One region of the Bacillus sp. KICET-3 genome, then DNA from elsewhere that is predicted to be linked to it. Evidence: predicted binding sites of a transcription regulator. Region 1 holds the regulator's gene; each other region holds the start of a gene.
What was found. Region 1 encodes Rex, which represses fermentation and respiration genes when NADH is low (regulators of the CRP and FNR family bind a similar motif). Its sites were predicted from a motif close to TTGTGAAATATTTCACAA; they were not measured.
Positions count from the first base shown of each region.

Region 2: a site for Rex is predicted at 2,052-2,069, ahead of R5H20_RS17710 (anion permease). Genes of this name have one in related genera too.
Region 3: a site for Rex is predicted at 2,254-2,271, ahead of R5H20_RS02110 (L-lactate dehydrogenase). Genes of this name have one in related genera too.
Region 4: a site for Rex is predicted at 2,593-2,610, ahead of R5H20_RS12280 (helical membrane plugin domain-containing protein). Genes of this name have one in related genera too.

Region 1 is NZ_CP137345.1:705,619-710,480, reverse strand. It holds gene groES (co-chaperone GroES) at 1-141, opposite strand, end outside; gene R5H20_RS03545 (CPBP family intramembrane glutamic endopeptidase) at 368-1,102, shown strand; gene R5H20_RS03540 (YdiK family protein) at 1,102-1,290, shown strand; gene tatC (twin-arginine translocase subunit TatC) at 1,341-2,108, opposite strand; gene tatA (twin-arginine translocase TatA/TatE family subunit) at 2,115-2,291, opposite strand; gene R5H20_RS03525 (redox-sensing transcriptional repressor Rex) at 2,313-2,960, opposite strand; gene moaC (cyclic pyranopterin monophosphate synthase MoaC) at 2,957-3,469, opposite strand; gene R5H20_RS03515 (ABC-F family ATP-binding cassette domain-containing protein) at 3,619-4,862, shown strand, end outside.
Region 2 is NZ_CP137345.1:3,478,514-3,483,375, forward strand. It holds gene R5H20_RS17705 (FAD-binding protein) at 1-545, opposite strand, end outside; gene R5H20_RS17710 (anion permease) at 570-2,027, opposite strand; gene R5H20_RS17715 (rhodanese-like domain-containing protein) at 2,312-2,626, opposite strand; gene R5H20_RS17720 (hypothetical protein) at 2,692-2,841, opposite strand; gene R5H20_RS17725 (Rap family tetratricopeptide repeat protein) at 2,838-3,944, opposite strand; gene R5H20_RS17730 (DnaJ family domain-containing protein) at 4,065-4,424, opposite strand; gene R5H20_RS17735 (YesL family protein) at 4,431-4,862, opposite strand, start outside.
Region 3 is NZ_CP137345.1:391,157-396,018, forward strand. It holds gene R5H20_RS02100 (YfcC family protein) at 1-544, shown strand, start outside; partial or broken gene R5H20_RS02105 (nitrate/nitrite transporter) at 591-1,795, opposite strand; gene R5H20_RS02110 (L-lactate dehydrogenase) at 2,312-3,265, shown strand; gene R5H20_RS02115 (L-lactate permease) at 3,292-4,862, shown strand, end outside.
Region 4 is NZ_CP137345.1:2,415,507-2,420,368, reverse strand. It holds gene R5H20_RS12295 (AMP-binding protein) at 1-1,648, shown strand, start outside; gene R5H20_RS12290 (hypothetical protein) at 1,727-1,957, opposite strand; gene R5H20_RS12285 (excisionase family DNA-binding protein) at 2,053-2,283, shown strand; gene R5H20_RS12280 (helical membrane plugin domain-containing protein) at 2,675-3,097, shown strand; gene R5H20_RS12275 (NAD(P)/FAD-dependent oxidoreductase) at 3,139-4,317, shown strand; gene dacB (D-alanyl-D-alanine carboxypeptidase/D-alanyl-D-alanine endopeptidase) at 4,521-4,862, shown strand, end outside.

The DNA.
Region 1 (4,862 bases):
CACACGGCCTGAACCGGCAGCAACCACTTTACCCTCTTGGGGTTTTTCTTTTGCGGAGTCAGGAAGTACGATTCCGCTAGCAGTTTTTTCTTCAGACTCAACGAGCTCAATGACAACGCGATCACCTAATGGCTTTAACAATGAAACAACCTCCTCAATATTTTCATATGTAATTTTAGCACTCGCACTCAGTGAGTGCTAACACAATTCTTATAATAAAGAATCTCCAGGGCAATTTCAAGTGATAAGGTTAAAAATTTTTTGCGCTTACATATTTCCCGTTATCCTTCCCGCCCAATAATTTGAATGGAGTGTGTTACAATAAACATAGTCTGCTTTAGATCTTTAGAAAAGGAGTACATACGGCTTGAGAAAACAATACTGGTTTATTATTTTGACATACGTGCTCATGCAATTGTCGTCCGTTGTCGGTCTGCCGCTGCTTTATTTTCTTGGCGTCGGAAAGGGGCAGCCACCCGCCGAAACTCAGCTCACACTCGTCGGAGTATGGTCTGTCATCGCCTTTACACTATGTCTTGTGATCGTGCTGTTGATTTTAAGGACCGCTCCAAAAACAACGCTTCGAAACGCCCCGAAAGCATCGATCGGTGTCTCTATCGCCTGGGCGGTCCTCGGCGTTTTTCTCGCGCTTTTTGCCCAATCGATTGCCGCCGCGATCGAAATGAAACTGTTCGGTGTAAATCCCGAATCGGAAAATACACAAAGAATCATGGATATCATTCATGCATTGCCGCTCATGATGTTTGTTTCATCTGTATTCGGTCCTATTCTGGAGGAAATCATTTTCAGAAAGATCATTTTTGGGGCATTTTATGAAAAAACAAATTTCTTTATCGCCGCTTTAATCAGTTCCATTTTATTCTCGGTTGTCCACCTGGATTTCTCACACCTTTTAATCTATACGGCAATGGGCTTCACATTCGCGTTTTTATACGTCAGGACAAACCGGATCATCGTACCGATCTTCGCCCATGTCGCCATGAATACGCTTGTCGTCATTATCCAGACTTTCCAGGGGCCTATTGAAGAATATTTGGAACGAGCCGAAAAAATGCAAATGATTATTGGAGGATTTTTATGATAAGAAGCCCGAAATTTTGGGGATTGATTTATTTTTTGACCGGTGTGCTGTTTACGTATCTGGCAGCTACCACTCCGGGGAATATGTGGTCGTTCTACACGATTCTTCTCATGCTTTTCGCTGCTTACAACATCAGCATTTCCTTTAAAATGTTCGCCCTTTCAAGCAGGTTGAAAAGAAAAAAATAAAACAACTCGTTTTAAAGATAAGAGCCATTCTCGTAAAGAGAGATGGCTCTTTATTTCTGCAGAAATGCCTGGTTTTCCTCCCGAATTGCATTTTTTTGCGCCTGCCGGTAGGCGATTCGCGAAATCACGATGCTGATCTCATAAAGAATTAATAAAGGCACTGAAACCATTAAATGAGACAACAGCTCCGGCGGAGTGATAACCGCCGCAATGACGAACAGAACAAAGTAGGCATACTTTCTGATCTTTGACAAAAACATTGGCGTCACCAAGCCGAGCCTTGTCACAAACATAACCACCACAGGCATCTGAAACAATAAACCGAAAGGAAGCGTCAGCTGCAGAAGAAATTGAAAATATTCGTACACTCCGATGACTTGATTCACATTGAGATCATCGGATAAGTTCATCATAAAATCAACGACAAACGGAAACAAAATAAAGTAAGAAAAGGCAATGCCGCCTAAAAAGAGAATAATCGATACAGGAATATAGCTTAGCGTCACTTTGCGTTCTTTTTCATACAGCCCCGGGCTGATAAACGCCCACAGCTGATACAAAATGAGCGGCGAGGTCATGACAGCGCCGATGATGAAAGCGAACTGCATGTATACCAGCAAAGGGTCCGTCAGTTTAAACGCATTGAGCGTAAGCAGTTTGGCTTCCTCCGTCTGCTGCAGATAAATAATGATCGGCTTTGCAAGAAAGAAGCCCGCCATGACAAAAACGGCAAAAAAGAAGGCAGTGAACATGAGCCGTCTTCGCAATTCTTTAATATGTTCCAACAGCGACATTTCTTTTCCCTTCATCAATGTCATCCCATCCTACTGATCTTCTTTCTTTTTGTCGTTATCGTCATCCGCCAGACCTTTTGTCGCGTTTTTAAACTCCCGTAATGTATTGCCTGCTGCTCTTCCCAGTTCAGGAAGTTTTTTCGGACCGAAAATCAAAATCGCCAAAATAACGATTAAAATAAAGCTTCCAGGACCGATTGTCGGCATATAAAAGCCTCCCCCTTTCCGTCATTTTTCTTCCGTCATTGAATAATGCTTCAGAAAATACACCAATGACTGAAGTTCAACCGCTAAATCTATATGATGAATTCGAATGTGTTCCGGCACATTCAAACGGGCCGGCGTAAAATTGAGAATACCTTTGATACCGAGCGCAACAAGCCTGTCCGTAATCGATTGGGCGGCATGGGCCGGGACCGTCAAAATGGCGACGGGGATGTCATCTGTCAAATGCTCTTCAAGTTTATTCAGGTCGTATACGGGAACGCCTCCGACTTCTGTTCCGATTTTGCTTTCATTGACATCAAAAGCAATCGCAATTTTCGTGTTGTTGTTTTTAATGAAATTGTAATGGAGAAAGGCTGTTCCTAAATTTCCTACACCGATGAGCGTTACGTTTGTCATTTCATCCTGATCGAGCGTCTTTCTGAAAAAGGACAGCAAATAATTCACATTATAGCCATAGCCTTTTTTGCCGAGAGCTCCAAAATATGAAAAGTCCCTGCGAATTGTAGCAGAATCAACTTTTACGGCATCGCTCAGCTCAGCAGACGAAACACGCTGCTTTCCTGATGCATGAAGGTTTTTTAAAAAACGATAATATAACGGCAGCCGTTTCGCTGTCGCTTGCGGAATTTTTGAATGATCCAAGTTCATAACCGATCCTCCATGTTTACTTCAGCTTTTTCCCTTTTATAGTCGCCGTTTTTCCCGCCCGTCTTTTCTGCAAGATAGGTCGGGCCTATCACCATTCCCTTATCCGCCGCCTTGCACATGTCATAAACAGTCAGGGCGCATACGGAAGCTGACGTTAACGCTTCCATTTCCACACCTGTACTCCCTTTTGTCTTGACTTTTGCCTGAATATGCAGGATGCTGTTCTGTTCTTTTTCTTCCCATCGAAAGGCGATATCGACTCCCTTAAGGGCAATCGGATGGCACATCGGGATGATGGCGGACGTTTGCTTCGCCGCCATGATTCCGGCTACCTGGGCCACCGCCAGCACATCGCCTTTCCCCATTTCCTGGTTCTTGATTTTTGCATGCACGTCTCTTGTCATGGACACGCTTGAGAGAGCCACAGCAGTTCGGACTGAAGCTTCCTTTTCGCTTATATCAACCATTTTGGCTCTGCCTTGTTCATTAAAGTGTGTAAATTGGTTCATGATAAAAACTCTCCTTATAAAGATCATACACTATTTTTTTCAATCTGTCTTTTTCTTTTGGTTAAAATCTTCCAGACTTCACTTAATTGTTTGCTGACTGCTATCTGATAGGCTACACTTAAAATAGCAAACAAGAGGTGAAATAGATCATGATGATTTTACAAGTCAATCAGCTCTCAAAATCGTTTGGGGCCGATTCCATTTTAACGAATATAAAGCTTGAAGTCAGATCACGGGACCGGATTGCGATCGTCGGCCGCAACGGAGCCGGAAAATCGACTTTTTTAAAAATTATCGCCGGCCGCCTGTCTTATGAAAAAGGGGACATCATTAAGCCGAAGGATTTAACCATCGGCTATCTTGATCAGCATTCAGGACTTGATTCCGAGCTGACGATTAAAGAGGAATTGCTTTCGGTCTTTGATCATTTGAAAACGATGGAAACCGTGATGCGCTCGATTGAAGAGGAAATGGCGCATGCTGATCCGGACAAGCTGGAATCTTTAATGAAAACGTACGATAGACTCCAGCAGACGTTTAAAGACAAAGGCGGCTATCAATATGAAGCTGACGTCAGATCTGTGATCCACGGAATGGGATTCGCCGGACACGGCGATTCCGCGCGCGTGCAGGATTTAAGCGGCGGACAAAAAACGAGGCTCGCACTCGGAAAAATGCTTTTGACAAAGCCTGATCTGCTGATTCTTGATGAACCGACAAACCACCTGGACATCGACACGCTCACATGGCTGGAACAATATTTGCAAAACTACAGCGGCGCCATTCTGATCGTCTCCCATGACAGGTACTTTCTTGATAAGGTCGTCACCCAAGTATATGAGATTTCCCGCACCCAGAGCAAAAAATACATCGGAAACTACAGCTCATATCTTACATTAAAAGCGGAACACCTTGAAAGAGAGACCAAGCTGTATGAAAAGCAGCAGGATGAAATCGCCAAGCTCCAGGACTTCGTTGACCGCAACCTGGCAAGGGCCTCAACGACAAAGCGCGCCCAAAGCAGAAGAAAACAGCTCGAGCGGATGGAAGTCATGACAAAACCGCTCGGCGATGAAAAATCAGCCAACTTCCGCTTTGAGATTTCGCGGCAAAGCGGAAATGACGTTTTACGCGTCGAAGATCTGACGGTCAGCTATCAAGATCAGCCTCCGCTCCTCCGTTCGCTCAATTTTCATATTACACGCGGGGAAAGCGTGGCGCTTGTCGGCCCTAACGGTATCGGAAAATCGACGCTGTTAAAAACGCTGATACAGAAGCTGAAGCCTGCCGCCGGAACGATCACAACGGGCTCACATGTCTTGATCGGCTATTACGATCAGGAACAGGCTGAATTGACTTCGTCAAAACGCGTCATTGACGAGCTGTGGGATGA
Region 2 (4,862 bases), 1.8 Mb from region 1:
ATCGCCGTGACTCCTTCGCATTCGTTTCCATCTGTGACAACAGATAACAAAAACCATTCATATAAAAATTCGACCTGATGTTTTAAGCATTGTTCAAATAAAGCATGCAAAATCACATGGCCGGTTTTATCAGCCGAATAGCAGGCGCGCGGATGAGAAGCTCCGCCAAACGGACGCTGGGCGACTTTCCCGTTTTCATCCCGGGAAAACGGAACTCCCATATAGTCAAGCTCCTTAATCATGCCGGGCATCCCTTCAGTAAAATAATGAACCGCATCCTGATCCGCTAAAAAATCACTGCCTTTTATCGTGTCATATGCATGCGAATCGGTCGTATCATTAGCATCCCGGTTTTTAAGCACCGCATTGATGCCGCCTTGGGCCGCTCCGGTATGCGAGCGTGTCGGATATGTTTTGCTGATGACGGCGACTCTCAGCCCGCTTCCTTCCCCGGCTGCGAGTGCGGCCCTCATTCCCGCACCGCCGGAGCCGACAACAACGATATCATATGTCAGCATGGCGCATTCACTTATTCCATTCATCATGTTGTCCCCCAATCCTTGCTTATCTTAATAGAAACCGAGCAGCTTCCACCAGATCATGCCTGCCCCGAACCAGATGATCATATGCAAAACGGAAATGCAAAAGCCGATGGACCACCATTTTCCTTGGGAGACATAGCCGGAACCGAACAGCACCGGCGCCGGACCTGCTCCATAATGCGTTGTTGAACCAAATAAATTGCCGAAAAAGCCGAAAAGAAGTGCCGCCAGCATGCCTGGTGCACCCGCATGAATCGCTACAGCCAAAAATGCCGGGTACATCGCGCTGACATGCGCCGTTGAACTGGCGAATAAATAATGAACATAGTAATAGCCGGCGCCCAGCACGATCAAAGCCGTCAACCAGGACATACCGCTGACAGACTGGCTGATCTGCTGAGAGACCCAGGGAATCAGCCCTAATGTATTGAGCTGCGTCGCCATCATCACAAGCGCAGCAAACCAAATCAATGTGTCCCATGCCGCCTTTTCATTTTTAATATCTTCCCAGTTCAATACGTTGGTGGCCAGCAGTAGAGAAAGGCCGATCAACGCCGTTGCGGTTGCATCAATTCCGATCTTCTCACCGAAAATCCACAATAACAAAATGATAAAAAATACGAAAATCATATTTTTTTCAGAGCGTTTTACAGGACCCAGTTCCTTTAATTTGTCAATAGCCATCTGTCTGGCTCCGGGTGTTTCCTTGATCTCCGGTCCATACACTTTATAGATAAACAGCGGAATGACAATTAAGCTGATTATCCCCGGAAGCAAAGCAGCCAAAAGCCAGCCGCCCCACGTAATCTCGATCCCCGCCGCTTTTGCGAAAGAAACGGCCAGAGGGTTCGCTGCCATCGCCGTCATAAACATGGCGGATGTAATCATGTTTCCCTGGAAACAGGTCAGCGTTAAAAAAGAACCCACTTTTCTTTCCGTTCCGTCGCCGGGGCGGGAACCGAAAGCTTCAGCCAATGAGCGGACGATCGGAAAAATAATTCCGCCTGCCCGGGCCGTGTTGCTCGGTGTAGCTGGAGCTAAAATGAAATCACATAATATTAATGAATACGAAAGGCCGAGTGTTTTCTTTCCGAACAGCCTGACAAATAAATAGGCAATCCGCGTTCCAAGGCCTGTTTTAATAAATCCCCGGGAAATAAAAAATGCGGCGACAATCAGCCAAATCGTCGTATTGCTGAATCCGGCAAGCGTCTCCTGTGTCGTCAGCGTCCCTGTTATGATCAGAAGCGTCATGCTGATGACCGACAGCGATCCCATCGGAAGCGGTTTGCAGATAAATCCCACAATTGTCGCAACGAATATCGCCAATAAATGCCATGCCTTTGGCTCGATACCCGCCGGCGGCCCAATCAACCAAATGACAACACCGACGATCAGCGTCAACAAAAGCGGAGTCCATCTGATGTCGGACGGTGCAGATGAATCATGTGTTTGTGAATCGTGTGCCTGCTCATTTACTGCCATTATTTATCACTCCGTTTTGTAAGTTTGCTCACTATTTCACATGATTGCTTGCGAACATCTGAATTTTTGGATACCCACCCCCTTTTTCATTAGAATATCACTGGTTTCAATGATCGGTTTTCCAATCCTTACAAAAGCTACTTTACAATAAATTTTTTTATAAATACATATCAAAATATGTAAAATTTAAGCTATTTACGGCTTATTTTTGACTAAATTCTATCAATTGTTTGAATAAAAAAGAAAAAAACTTCTTACCTTTTAAGATAAGAAGTTTTTGCAGCTTATTTTGTTTTCGGTTTCGTATCGCCGGTCCATTTGAGCATGCCGCCCACCATATTTGTCACATCAAATCCTTTATCCTGCAAATAGAGACAAACATTTTCACTGCGCTTCCCGGACCGGCAGACAAAAATATAAGGCTCGTCTTCTTGAAAGTAGCCGAGCTGATCCGGGATATCGCCCATCTTAATATGAACGGCTTCCGGTATCATGCCTTCGGCCACTTCATCGTCCTCTCTGACGTCAACGATGTTAAGTGTTTCGCCTTTTGAAAGCTTTTCTTTTAACTCATCCGGTGTGATCTCTTTTACTGTCATACTTCCAGCTCCCTTTATTGTTTAAGGTGAGAATATTATAGCAAAAGTCGGGGAGCGATGGGTATTTAAGACTTCGGTTGCGTCAGCCCGTTATCTGGGAATACGGATTTTCCCGCTGTTTGCAGCGGCTCATTCTGCTCGGAAGCCCATGCAAAGGAGCTCCCAGCAATCAGGCAGGCGAACATGACTGCTGAAAAACGAGCGGCTTTTTTCATATTAATTCCTCCTTTACCTTGCATATTTGATTCTCGGCATATCGTGATTTTTCAAGATAATGAGCGCTTTTTTTCTCATCGCCCTGCCCCATGTAGTAGTCGGCAATGTCTTTCGCCAATTCGGCAACATGCGCCCAGAGCTTTTTATTCGTCAAATACTCCAGGGAAAAATCGATATCAAGCGGATGCCCCCCGTCATATAAGGCAAAGATCAGCCTGAATTTCGCCGTATATTCTTCCTCTCCCTGTTCAGCCGCCCGGGAGAAGCCTTCCTTGCAAAGCTGTCGCTCTTCTTCGGCATAACCGTGCTTATACAGGATGTGAGCCAGTTCGAAGATGGTATTGATCCCAAAAATGGACTGCTCATGTATCTTGATGGAGAGGGCTTTTCTAAAATGTTCCTCGGCCAAAAGCGGCATGTTTCGGTTGGCATAGTTCACCCCCATATTATGATAGATAAGCCCGACTACCCTCAGATTATGAAAAGAAGCGGCCCGATCCAACGCCCGGCTGTAATGCTCTTCTGCTTCTTTGATGCGGAACAGGTCAAACTGGATGGAGCCGAGAATCATGTCGCATCCTATCGCTTTATCTATGTATTCATCATGTCGATTGAAAACGGCGAGGGCTTTCTCGGCATGGTTCATTGAACGAAAATGATCGTCTACCTGATAGTATGCGATCGCGATTTTATAGTGAAACTCCCCTTTTTCTACTTCATCGGTTATTTTGTATAATTTATGTTCGGCTTTTTTGTAGCAGTTGATCGCTTCAAAATAATTTTTTTCATAGAATTCGTACATGCCCGAAAAAAAGAAAAAGTAGTACTGGATGATGTCATCGACATTCCTGACCGCTTCTTTTTGCTTTTGTATCTCCCTGAAAACTTCCGCGGATTCAGCGAACTGCTCTGTCATCAGTTTGTGGCGGTAATCCAGAAGATGAAAATAAAGCTGCAGATCTCCGTTTTTTTCCATGTTTGCAAGCAGCTCCTTAATTTCTTGTTTTAACGAAGCTGCTTGCAGCGCTTCATGGCGTTTGATCATGGTATACCATTGATTCATGAGCCCGGCCGCCTTTTCGTATGCCGTTTTCGTCTCCACTTCTTTTTTCATCCTTTCTCATTTTCAAAAACAGTAGATATGTTTCTTTTATTTTACAGAAAATGATTAATATTGGCAATTACTTTATAAATATTCAATTTACGTTATAAGTGATTGAAATCAGCTCCAAACGTTCAGCTGGCTTTCGAGGTTTTGTTCTGTTACAAGACCTTTCTGGAATTGGCTTGGACAGGAGAGGTTGTATGTTTTGATTTTTCGGTTGATCATGTCGATCCGCTCTTCGGGGTGCTTGGATGCAATCGCTTTCTCGATCTCTTCTTTGATTTCTTTTTGCAGCTCGAGCCAGCGGGGAAGATAGCGGGCGTTTTTCAGGGTGCTGGAAAGGGCGTCTCCTTGAAGCGCATCTTTTTTAAGCGGTTTTCCGAACCCCGGCAAAGACCGTATTCCCTCCTTTCCCAAGCTGTCTTTCACGGCTTGATCAATCCAATGAAGATACTGCCCATCGTTTTCTTTGCCCAAACAGCATCATCTCCTTTCATGATAAAAAACACACCAGAGGCGGGACCAGCGTGCATTATATGTCCGCGGGATGTGGCCGTTTTTCGGCTCTGCTGCTCCCGCTCTCTTGAAAACCTGGTACGCAAGCCACATTATCAAATAGCTTACAAGGCTGACGCTGAAAAAAGGAATGATTCCCGGCAGATAGGCAAAAGCGGCCAAAAGCAGAATCACAAGCGCTATCATTGTCAGCGTATACTGCAAATACGACACCCCGAGAATCAGCGAAAACTTAAGATACATCCGCTTTTTCCAATCAAAATGGGCGAGCAGCGGAAACATATAAAAAAACATAATGAGGAACAAAAAGCCGAACACCATGATGACAAAGCGGAGGATATACAGAAAAACATTCTCCGGATAAATAAAGGCCAGATCAATATATAGGATGATGCCGGC
Region 3 (4,862 bases), 310 kb from region 1:
GTTTATCTTTATTTCGATTGCTGCAGGGATCATCGGAGGCATGAAAGCCAACGATATTGCCAAAACGTTTATCAACGGCTGTCAAAGTCTTGTATACGGCGCATTAATCGTCGGCATGGCACGGACGATTTCAGTCATTCTTGAACAGGGGAAGCTCCTTGATACCGTTGTGAACGGACTGGCCGGTCTTTTGGATGGATTCAGTCCGGCGGCTGGAGCGATCGGCATGTACATTGCGAGCGGTCTCCTGCATTTTCTGATTTCCTCCGGTTCAGGAGAGGCGGTTGTCTTTATTCCGATTCTTGCCCCGCTTGCCGATCTGATGAACATCACAAGACAGGTTGCTGTCGAAGCCGTCATGCTCGGCGAGGGCGTCGTCAACTGTATAAATCCGACATCGGGTGTCTTGATGGCGGTTCTGGCCGCAAGCGGCATTCCGTATGTGAAATGGCTCCGGTTCATGATCCCCCTTGCATTTATCTGGTTCGTGATCGGACTAGTCTTCATTTGTATCGGAGTGATGACGGGCTGGGGTCCGTATTAATCAAAACAGCCGTTATGTCCGGCGGTCGGCATAACGGCTGTTTGCATTAAATTCTAATGGATTTCCCGGCGGCTTTCCATTGCTTTTTCCATCCGGCTTGGACGAACAAAAGGAGGCCCAATGCTATAAAAGCGATCGCGGAAAACGTGAGAAACCCGCTCGAATAAGTGCCTGTGACTTGTTTTAGCGTTCCGAGAATATTCGGCAAAAAGAAACCTCCGATTCCGCCTGCGGCCCCGACGATACCGGTCACCATCCCGATTTCTTGCTGGAAGCGCTGGGGCACAAGCTGAAATATGGCGCCGTTCCCCATGCCGAGACACCCCATACCGATAAACAACGCGGCCGTAACAACCGCAAGCGACGGCAGCGTGCTCACCGTGAACATACAAAGGGCAACTCCGATAAATAAAAATTGCAGCAGGCGCACACCGCCGATTTTATCGGCGACAATCCGCCGACAGGTCGAAGGCAGCTTCCCGAGGCCACGACAAGGGTGACGAATTCCCCGGCCCTGACCGGAGAAATGGCATACTGTGAGGCAAAAAAATAACTTAAAAAGTTTGAAAGGCCGACAAAGCCCCCGAATGTCACACTGTAAAGAAGGCAAAAATACCAGGTGTCCTTTTCTTTGAAAACAGCGAAGTATTCTTTTACAGGCTTGGGAGAAGGCTGGTTCGGCGGTTCTTTGGCCATCAAAAAATAGCTGATCAAAACGAGTGTCAAAGGAATGAGGGCAAGACCCATTACGCCATTCCAGCCCACATGCTCCGCGATGCGGGGGCCGAACAGCGTGGCAAGCAGGGTGCCGCTGTTACCCGCTCCTGCGATGCCCATGGCAAGCCCTTGAAGATGAGGAGGATACCAGCGGCTCGCCATGGGGAGGGAGGCGGAAAAGCTCGCTCCCGCCACGCCCAATAAAATACCGATGATATACAGCTCTGCGACCGTCGCTCCGAACAGCCATCCCCACAAAAGGGGAATCATGGTCACAAGCATTCCGCCGACGGCCGTTTTTTTCGGACCGAAGCGGTCGGCAAAAATACCCAACATGATGCGGAAAAACGATCCCGCCAAAGTAGGGATGGCCACAATCAATCCCACCTGGGAAGGCGATAAGTCAAAATCCGCCGTGATATAAACGCCGAGCGCTCCTAATAGGACCCAAATCATAAAGCTGACATCAAAATATAAAAAAGATGACAACAGGGAAGGAGCATGTCCGCTCTTCCTCAAATCCGCCAATTTCACTTGCAACACTCCCTATACGCATATTCTTCAATTTATGATGACAAAATGAAAGAAGGCTGACAGTATTTTTGTTAGCTTTACTTACAAACTAAAAGTTTGAATTTTTAAATTACTATTCCGCTGGAAGCCTTAAGCAGCTGCTGATATAAACGATTCCGCAGCAGGTAGCCGGTGGGAGAGAGAAAGGGAATGAAAAAACAGCCACAACCGGCCCGGCGCCAGTGCAGAGCCGTTGAGAGAGAGAACAGCCTTCAGATATTGCCTTGGTTTATCCTTCCTTCAACCCGCTGGATATTCATGGATGAATATTTATAATATTTAGGTGTTTTATCTAAAAATAGGGCATATATCTACCAGAATTTGTACAAAATTAGAGAAGAAATGATTAGAGACACAAAATATTCACAATTAAAAATGCATAAGACTTGAAAAGGTATGTGAAATATTGCACAATCTAAATGTGAAGAATTTCACAAACAACTTAGAATTAAAACTAACGGCAAAGGATGATGAATAATGGCAAACCAAAAAGTCAATCGTACAGTTTTAATTGGTGCCGGTTTTGTAGGAAGCAGCTATGCATTTACGTTAATTAACCAAGGAATCACAGACGAACTAGTGATCATTGATTTAAATAAAGACAAAGCAATGGGCGATGTAATGGATTTGAACCATGGTAAAGCATTTGCGCCTCATCCCGTGAAAACGTGGTACGGCACATATGATGATTGCAAAGATGCCGATGTTGTCTGCATCAGCGCCGGGGCCAACCAAAAGCCTGGTGAAACCCGCCTTGATTTGGTTGAAAAAAACCTCAAGATTTTTAAAGGAATCGTCGGCGAAGTCATGGCAAGCGGATTTGATGGTATTTTCCTAATCGCCACAAATCCGGTCGACATTCTGACCTATGCTACATGGAAGTTCAGCGGGCTTCCGAAAGAGCGGGTCATCGGCAGCGGTACGACACTTGATACTGCCCGGTTCCGCTACATGCTGAGCGAGTACTTCGGCGCAGCTGCCCATAATGTTCACGGCTATATCATCGGTGAGCACGGGGATACCGAGCTTCCTGTCTGGAGCCATGCGAATATCGCCGGAGTTCCGGTGAGCGAGCTTTTGAAAAAGAATGAGAACTACAAACAGGAAGAACTTGATGAACTGTTTGACGATGTGAAAAATGCCGCTTACCACATCATTGAGAAAAAAGGAGCGACATACTATGGCGTAGCCATGAGCCTGGCCCGGATTACGAGAGCCATTTTCCGCAATGAAGAAGCGATTTTAACAGTGAGCACTTATCTTGGCGGGGAATTTGGAGAAGATGATGTATGTATCGGCGTTCCGGCGGTTGTCGGCCGTAATGGGGTCACGAAAGTGATCGAGCTTAACCTGAATGAAAAAGAAAAAGAGCAGTTCAAGCATAGCGTAGGCGTGTTGAAAGGGATTTTAAAACCACATTTTGCGAATTAATCCAACAAAAAAGAGAGATGATGAACATGTGGCAGCAGGTTTACGATCCGTTTGGGAATGAGTATATCAGCGCTTTTGTTGCAATCCTGCCGATTTTATTCTTTCTTCTTGCGCTGACCGTATTTAAAATGAAAGGGATTTTAGCAGCGTTTTTAACGCTTGCGGTCAGCTTTCTTGTTTCAGTGTTCTGTTTTCACATGCCGGTGGCAAAAGCTGTTTCCGCGGTGTTCCTCGGAATAGCAAACGGGCTGTGGCCAATTGGATACATTGTGCTGATGGCCGTCTGGCTTTATAAGATTTCTGTCAAGACAGGAAAATTCAAAGTGATCAGAGCGAGCATCGCCGGAATTTCATCCGACCAGCGGCTTCAGCTGCTCTTGATCGGCTTCAGCTTCAACGCCTTTTTGGAAGGAGCGGCCGGCTTCGGAGTTCCGATTGCGATCAGTGCGGTACTGCTTGTCGAGCTCGGGTTTAAACCGTTAAAAGCGGCATCCCTCTGTTTGATCGCGAATGCGGCTTCCGGTGCGTTCGGCGCGATCGGGATACCGGTCATTACGGGGGCGCAGATGGGGGATATGACTCCTCTTGAACTGTCCCGTACATTGGCCTTAACACTTCCGGCCATCGCCTTTTTCGTTCCTTTCCTGCTCGTTTTCATTTTGGACGGGTTCAAGGGCATAAAAGAAACGCTGCCCGCCCTTCTGGTTGTAAGCGGAAGCTATACGGCAGTGCAGACGTTTACGATGCTTGTGCTCGGTCCTGAGCTCGCCAACATTTTGGCGGCGCTTATCAGCATGGGAGCACTCGCGCTGTTCTTAAGAAAATGGCAGCCGCGGCGTATTTATAGAGAAGTTGGGAACGAACAGGAGCCGGCTCTCAAGTACGGTGCGCTAGAGGTAGTGAAAGCATGGTCTCCGTTTTACATCTTGACCGGCGTCATTGCCCTGTGGAGCCTCCCCGCTTTTAAAGGGCTTTTCCAGGACGGCGGCCTGCTGAAGCAAACAACGCTTTTGATCAAAATGCCGTTTCTGCATCAGGAAGTGTTAAAAACACCGCCGATTTCCCCGCAAGCAGCACCGCTTGACGCCGTGCTGAAGCTGGATTTGATTTCGGCGACGGGCACTGCCATTCTGCTCGCGGTGGTCATCACCATTTTGCTGAGCCGAAACATTGATATCCGGGGCGGCCTAAGCTGCCTGAAGGACACAAGCCGTGAATTATGGCTGCCGATTCTTACGATTTGTTTTGTAATGGGCTTTGCCAATCTGGCAAACTACGCGGGGTTAAGCTCTTCCATCGGCTTGGCGCTTGCCAAAGCGGGCGGAGTGTTCCCATTCCTCAGTCCTGTGCTGGGCTGGATCGGCGTATTCATCACCGGATCAGTTGTCAGCAATAACGCTTTATTCGGTCATTTGCAGGCGGTCACCGGAGCACAGATCGGTACGAGTTCGGCGCTGCTCATTGCCGCCAATACGGCGGGCGGAGTCATGGCCAAGCTCATTTCCCCGCAGTCGATTGCAATTGCCGCGGCGGCGGTTCAGCAGACAGGCCGGGAATCAAAGCTGTTCAGTCAAACGGTAAAATACAGCCTCGTTCT
Region 4 (4,862 bases), 1.7 Mb from region 1:
GGCAATCATTTGGGAACGTGAAGACGGGAAAACGGAGCAGATTTCATTTTCTTCATTACACGATAAAATTGCGCGGGCGGCCAAAGGTTTTACACACCTGGGGATTTCAAAAGGGGATGTAATTGGGATTTACATGCCGATGATTCCTGAAACGGTCATTGCCATGCTGGCAGCCGCCAAAATCGGAGCGATCTTTTCCCCGATTTTCTCAGGCTATGGGGCTCATGCGGCAGCTGCCAGACTGAATGCCGCCGAAGTGAAAATGCTTGTCACCTGCGATGCATTTGTCAGGCGCGGAAACGTAATCACCATGAAAAAAGAAGCAGATGAAGCTGTGAACAGATCCCCGTCTGTCCAAAAAGTCGTCGTCTGCCGCCTTCATGATGCAGATGTACCATGGCATGAGACAAGAGACGTGGATTGGGATGAATTGATGAAACATGAGCCGCATGAGAGGACGGAAGAGATGGAAAGCTCTGAACCGCTCATGATTCTTTACACGTCGGGAACGACCGGACAGCCGAAGGGCGCCGTTCATACCCATTCCGGTTTTCCGATTAAAGCGGCGTTTGACGCCGGCTTCGGCATGGATGTCAAACAGGGGGATGCGTTTTTCTGGTATACGGATATGGGCTGGATGATGGGACCGTTTTTAATATTCGGAGGTCTCATCAACGGAGCCGCGATTTTATTATACGACGGAGCACCCGATTTCCCCGGGCCTGACAGGCTTTGGGAGCTTGTCAGCCGCCACCGCGTCACACATCTCGGCATCTCACCGACGCTTATCCGCGCCATGATGCAGTATGGCGAAGATTTCCTGAAAAAATATGACCTGGACAGCTTAAAAGCAATCGGTTCGACCGGAGAACCATGGAACTATGAACCGTGGATGTGGCTTTTCCGCCATGCCGGAAAAGGGAAACTGCCGATTTTTAATTATTCGGGCGGAACCGAAATTGCCGGCGGGATATTGGGAAATGTGCCGATATTGCCGATCGCACCGATGACCTTTAATTCGCCTCTGCCGGGTATGGCAGCCCATGTTTTCAATGAACAGGGAGACGAAGTCATAGACGAAGTCGGGGAGCTTGTCCTGACAAAGCCTTGGGTCGGAATGACAAACGGTTTTTGGAAGGAGCCTGACAGGTATGAAAACGCATACTGGAGCCGCTGGAGCGATGTCTGGGTGCATGGGGACTGGGCGGTTAGGGATGAAGAAGGATACTGGACGATCAGCGGCCGTTCGGATGATGTGATCAATGTTGCCGGCAAAAGGATCGGACCGGCCGAAATCGAATCCGTTTTCGTCAGTCATCCGGCTGTGGCAGAAGCCGGGGTGATCGGAGTCCCTGACGATCTGAAAGGGCAGGCCGTTGTTTGCTTCGCCGTTTTGAGAACGGGCGAGCAGCCTTCTGCACATTTGAAAACCGATTTGCTGAAGCTGGCCGCCGAAACGCTCGGAAAAACGATGAAACCGAAAGCGGTATATTTCGTCAGCGATCTCCCGAAGACAAGAAACGCAAAAGTAATGAGAAGGCTGATACGGGCTGCTTATTTACACGAGCCAACAGGCGATTTATCAACATTGGAAAACCCTGAGTCATACAATGAAATCGCACGGCTTTCAGCAGCCGAAGATCTGTAGTATACTTCAAAAGGATGCAAAAACAAAGAAGAAGGATCATGTCCTTCCTCTTTTATTTTGATCAGAACAATTGATGTTCTACATACGGACAATGACCGATCCTCCGCCGCCCGATGTGCAGACGCGGTTTTGCTGCTCTTCAATGGAACGCAGGAGCTGATTGTTGCTTTCCATCAGCTTGATCAGCAAAGCCATTTGATCCTCGAGGTTTTTCAATCTTTGGGTCATATGCTGCGGGTGTTGCCCCGGCGGCAGTTGTGGCGAGGCAGCGGGCGGGTAAGATGTTTCAGAATTCCATTTTGAATGCATGGTAACTGCGCCTCCATCATCAAAACTTATGTACCTTATCGTATGATCTTTAAAAAAACAACGTTCGCCTAAATTCGGACGAAAGGGAATGAGACATGTATTTAACAATAAAAGAAACAGCAGAATATTTGTCGCTTTCTGAAGCATACATTGAACAGCTGATCAGAGAAAAGAAAATCCGCGTGATCGACGACGGGCAGCAATATTTAATTAACAAAGAACAATTCAACTCCCATCTGGAGCAGATGGAAAAGTATAAGGAACTGGTTGAGGCCATCCTGAATGAACCCATCCCCGAAGATCCGGATGTAAAAGACGAAGATTAGTATAATATAAATATATTATGTAAACTAAAACAGCGTATTGTTCTGCCCCCAACGCTACAAAACCGGCGGGGAACTGATAAAAAAGTCACAATTAAGGAAATGAAAGGGATGAAAAAGCGGCATTTTTCAAGGTTTATACGATTTTATTTCATTTCAGAAACAATCACGTTCATTTTTTGTTCAAAAAATGTTATCATTTAATAGTAAAATATATCGTGTTTTGAGATTGCAAGTTTTTCAGTCCATTGACAGGGGTACTGAAAGAAGCAAAACAAACACATCAGGGGGGCTCTTTCTCTGCGGATTTGTTTGTGCATAAATTCACAAACTCCGATCAGAAAGAACTTCCTGCAAAAAATAGCACATTGCTTATTGTAAAGGAGAATTGGTTATGCCGGAAACAATCGATCAAACAAACGAATCTGTTAGCCAAAGCCAACGCGATCTCATTGATCAGCTGCTAAAACCTGAAGTACAGGAGTCTTTGACTGTTCTAGTCGACCAGCTTCCAAAGCTGACTGAACTGGTAAACATTTTGACGAAGTCTTACGATTTCGCGCAATCCGTGGCGACTGACGAAGTATTAAAAAGCGATACTGTAGGTGCCATTACAGAAATTCTCGAGCCGGTAAAAGAAACGGCGAAAGATATCGCGGCGACGGCGATCGAAGCAAAGGACCGCGCTGACGAAAGCAATGAAGTGATCGGACTGTTCGGTCTTCTGAGAATGCTTAAAGATCCGCAGGCTCAAAAACTGTTCCGCTTTGTCCAAAGCTACCTGCAAATCATGTCAGAACGCGAAAAACAAAAATAATACCTTCAGAACACATTTAGAATAAGGACGGAGGATTCATGATGTCAAAACATATAGTCATTCTAGGCGCTGGTTACGGCGGATTACTTTCTGCTTTAACAGTACGCAAACATTACAGTAAAGAAGAAGCAACAATAACAGTGGTCAATCAATACCCGACTCACCAGATCATTACGGAACTGCACCGTCTTGCGGCAGGAAACGTCTCAGAACAAGCCATCGCTATGCCGCTTGCAAAGCTTTTCAAAGGAAAAGACATCGATCTTAAAATCGCAAAAGTAAACTCTTTTTCCGTTGATAAAAAAGAAGTCGCTCTTTCAGACGGTTCTACGCTAACATACGATGCGCTCGTAGTCGGCCTCGGTTCTGTAACGGCTTACTTCGGCATCCCTGGACTTGAAGAAAACAGCATGGTTCTTAAATCCGCAAATGATGCGAAGAAGATCTTCAAGCATGTCGAAGAACGCGTACGCGAATACTCCAAAACCAAAAATGAAGCTGATGCAACAATTCTTATCGGGGGAGGCGGCTTAACAGGCGTCGAGCTTGTCGGTGAGCTTGCTGACATCATGCCAAATCTTACGAAAAAATACGGTGTAAACCCTAAAGAAATCAAATTAAAATTGGTTGAAGCAGGGCCGAAAATCCTTCCTGTTCTTCCGGATGATCTTATCGCACGCGCGACTGCCAGCCTTGAAAAACGCGGCGTTGAATTCTTAACAGGTCTTCCTGTCACAAATGTAGAGGGGAACGTCATTGATCTGAAAGACGGATCAAAAGTAGTTGCCAACACATTTGTTTGGACTGGCGGCGTACAAGGAAATCCTCTTGTCGGCGAATCAGGCCTTGAAGTCAACCGCGGACGCGCGACTGTGAACGAATTCCTTCAATCTACTTCACATGAAGATGTGTTCGTTGCCGGAGACAGCGCTGTCGTCTTTGGTCCGGACGGCCGTCCATATCCGCCGACAGCACAAATTGCATGGCAAATGGGCGAACTGATCGGCTACAACCTATACGCATACTTAGAAAACAAATCTCTTGAAACATTCAGCCCTGTCAACTCAGGTACGCTTGCAAGCCTTGGCCGCAAAGATGCAGTTGCGATCATCGGCGCTAACTCAACAGCCCTGAAAGGACTTCCTGCTTCCTTAATGAAAGAGGCAAGCAACGTGCGCTACCTAAGCCATATTAAAGGTCTATTCAGCCTGGCTTACTAATAAAATTCCAGCACTACTTATAGTGTAAACTATAAGTGGTGCTTTTTTATGCCGTAAATTTGACGGGGAAATGAAATATTTTGAATTTTTTAGTTTACTGTTGTTCCAGTCAGCTTCAAATGCCCACACTACACAATTTTCGAAGTATATCCCGCCCCTTTTTGCAATAAAGTATTAAAACATGAGCGGAAGGGGGGAACTGAATGTCCAAAACCGTAAAGCTTTGCCTGTGCATCATGATAATATTCGTTCTGGGGATTGCGTCCCACACAGTTGGAGAAGAGGCTGCCGTCCATGCGACTGAAAAGAACGACGGCCTTGCCGCCGAACTTGACCGGATATTAAAAAATGAGCCTGACTTAAAAGGAGCGCTTGCGGGAATCAGCGTCAGATCGGCGGACACCGGAAAGGTCGTATACAGCCATATGGGAGACGTCAGAATGAGACCCGCATCCAATCTGAAGCTTTTGACCGCCGCCGCTGCTCTTTCTGTGCTTGGCGAAGATTATTCTTTTACAACAGAGGTGCTGGCTGACGGGCCTGTC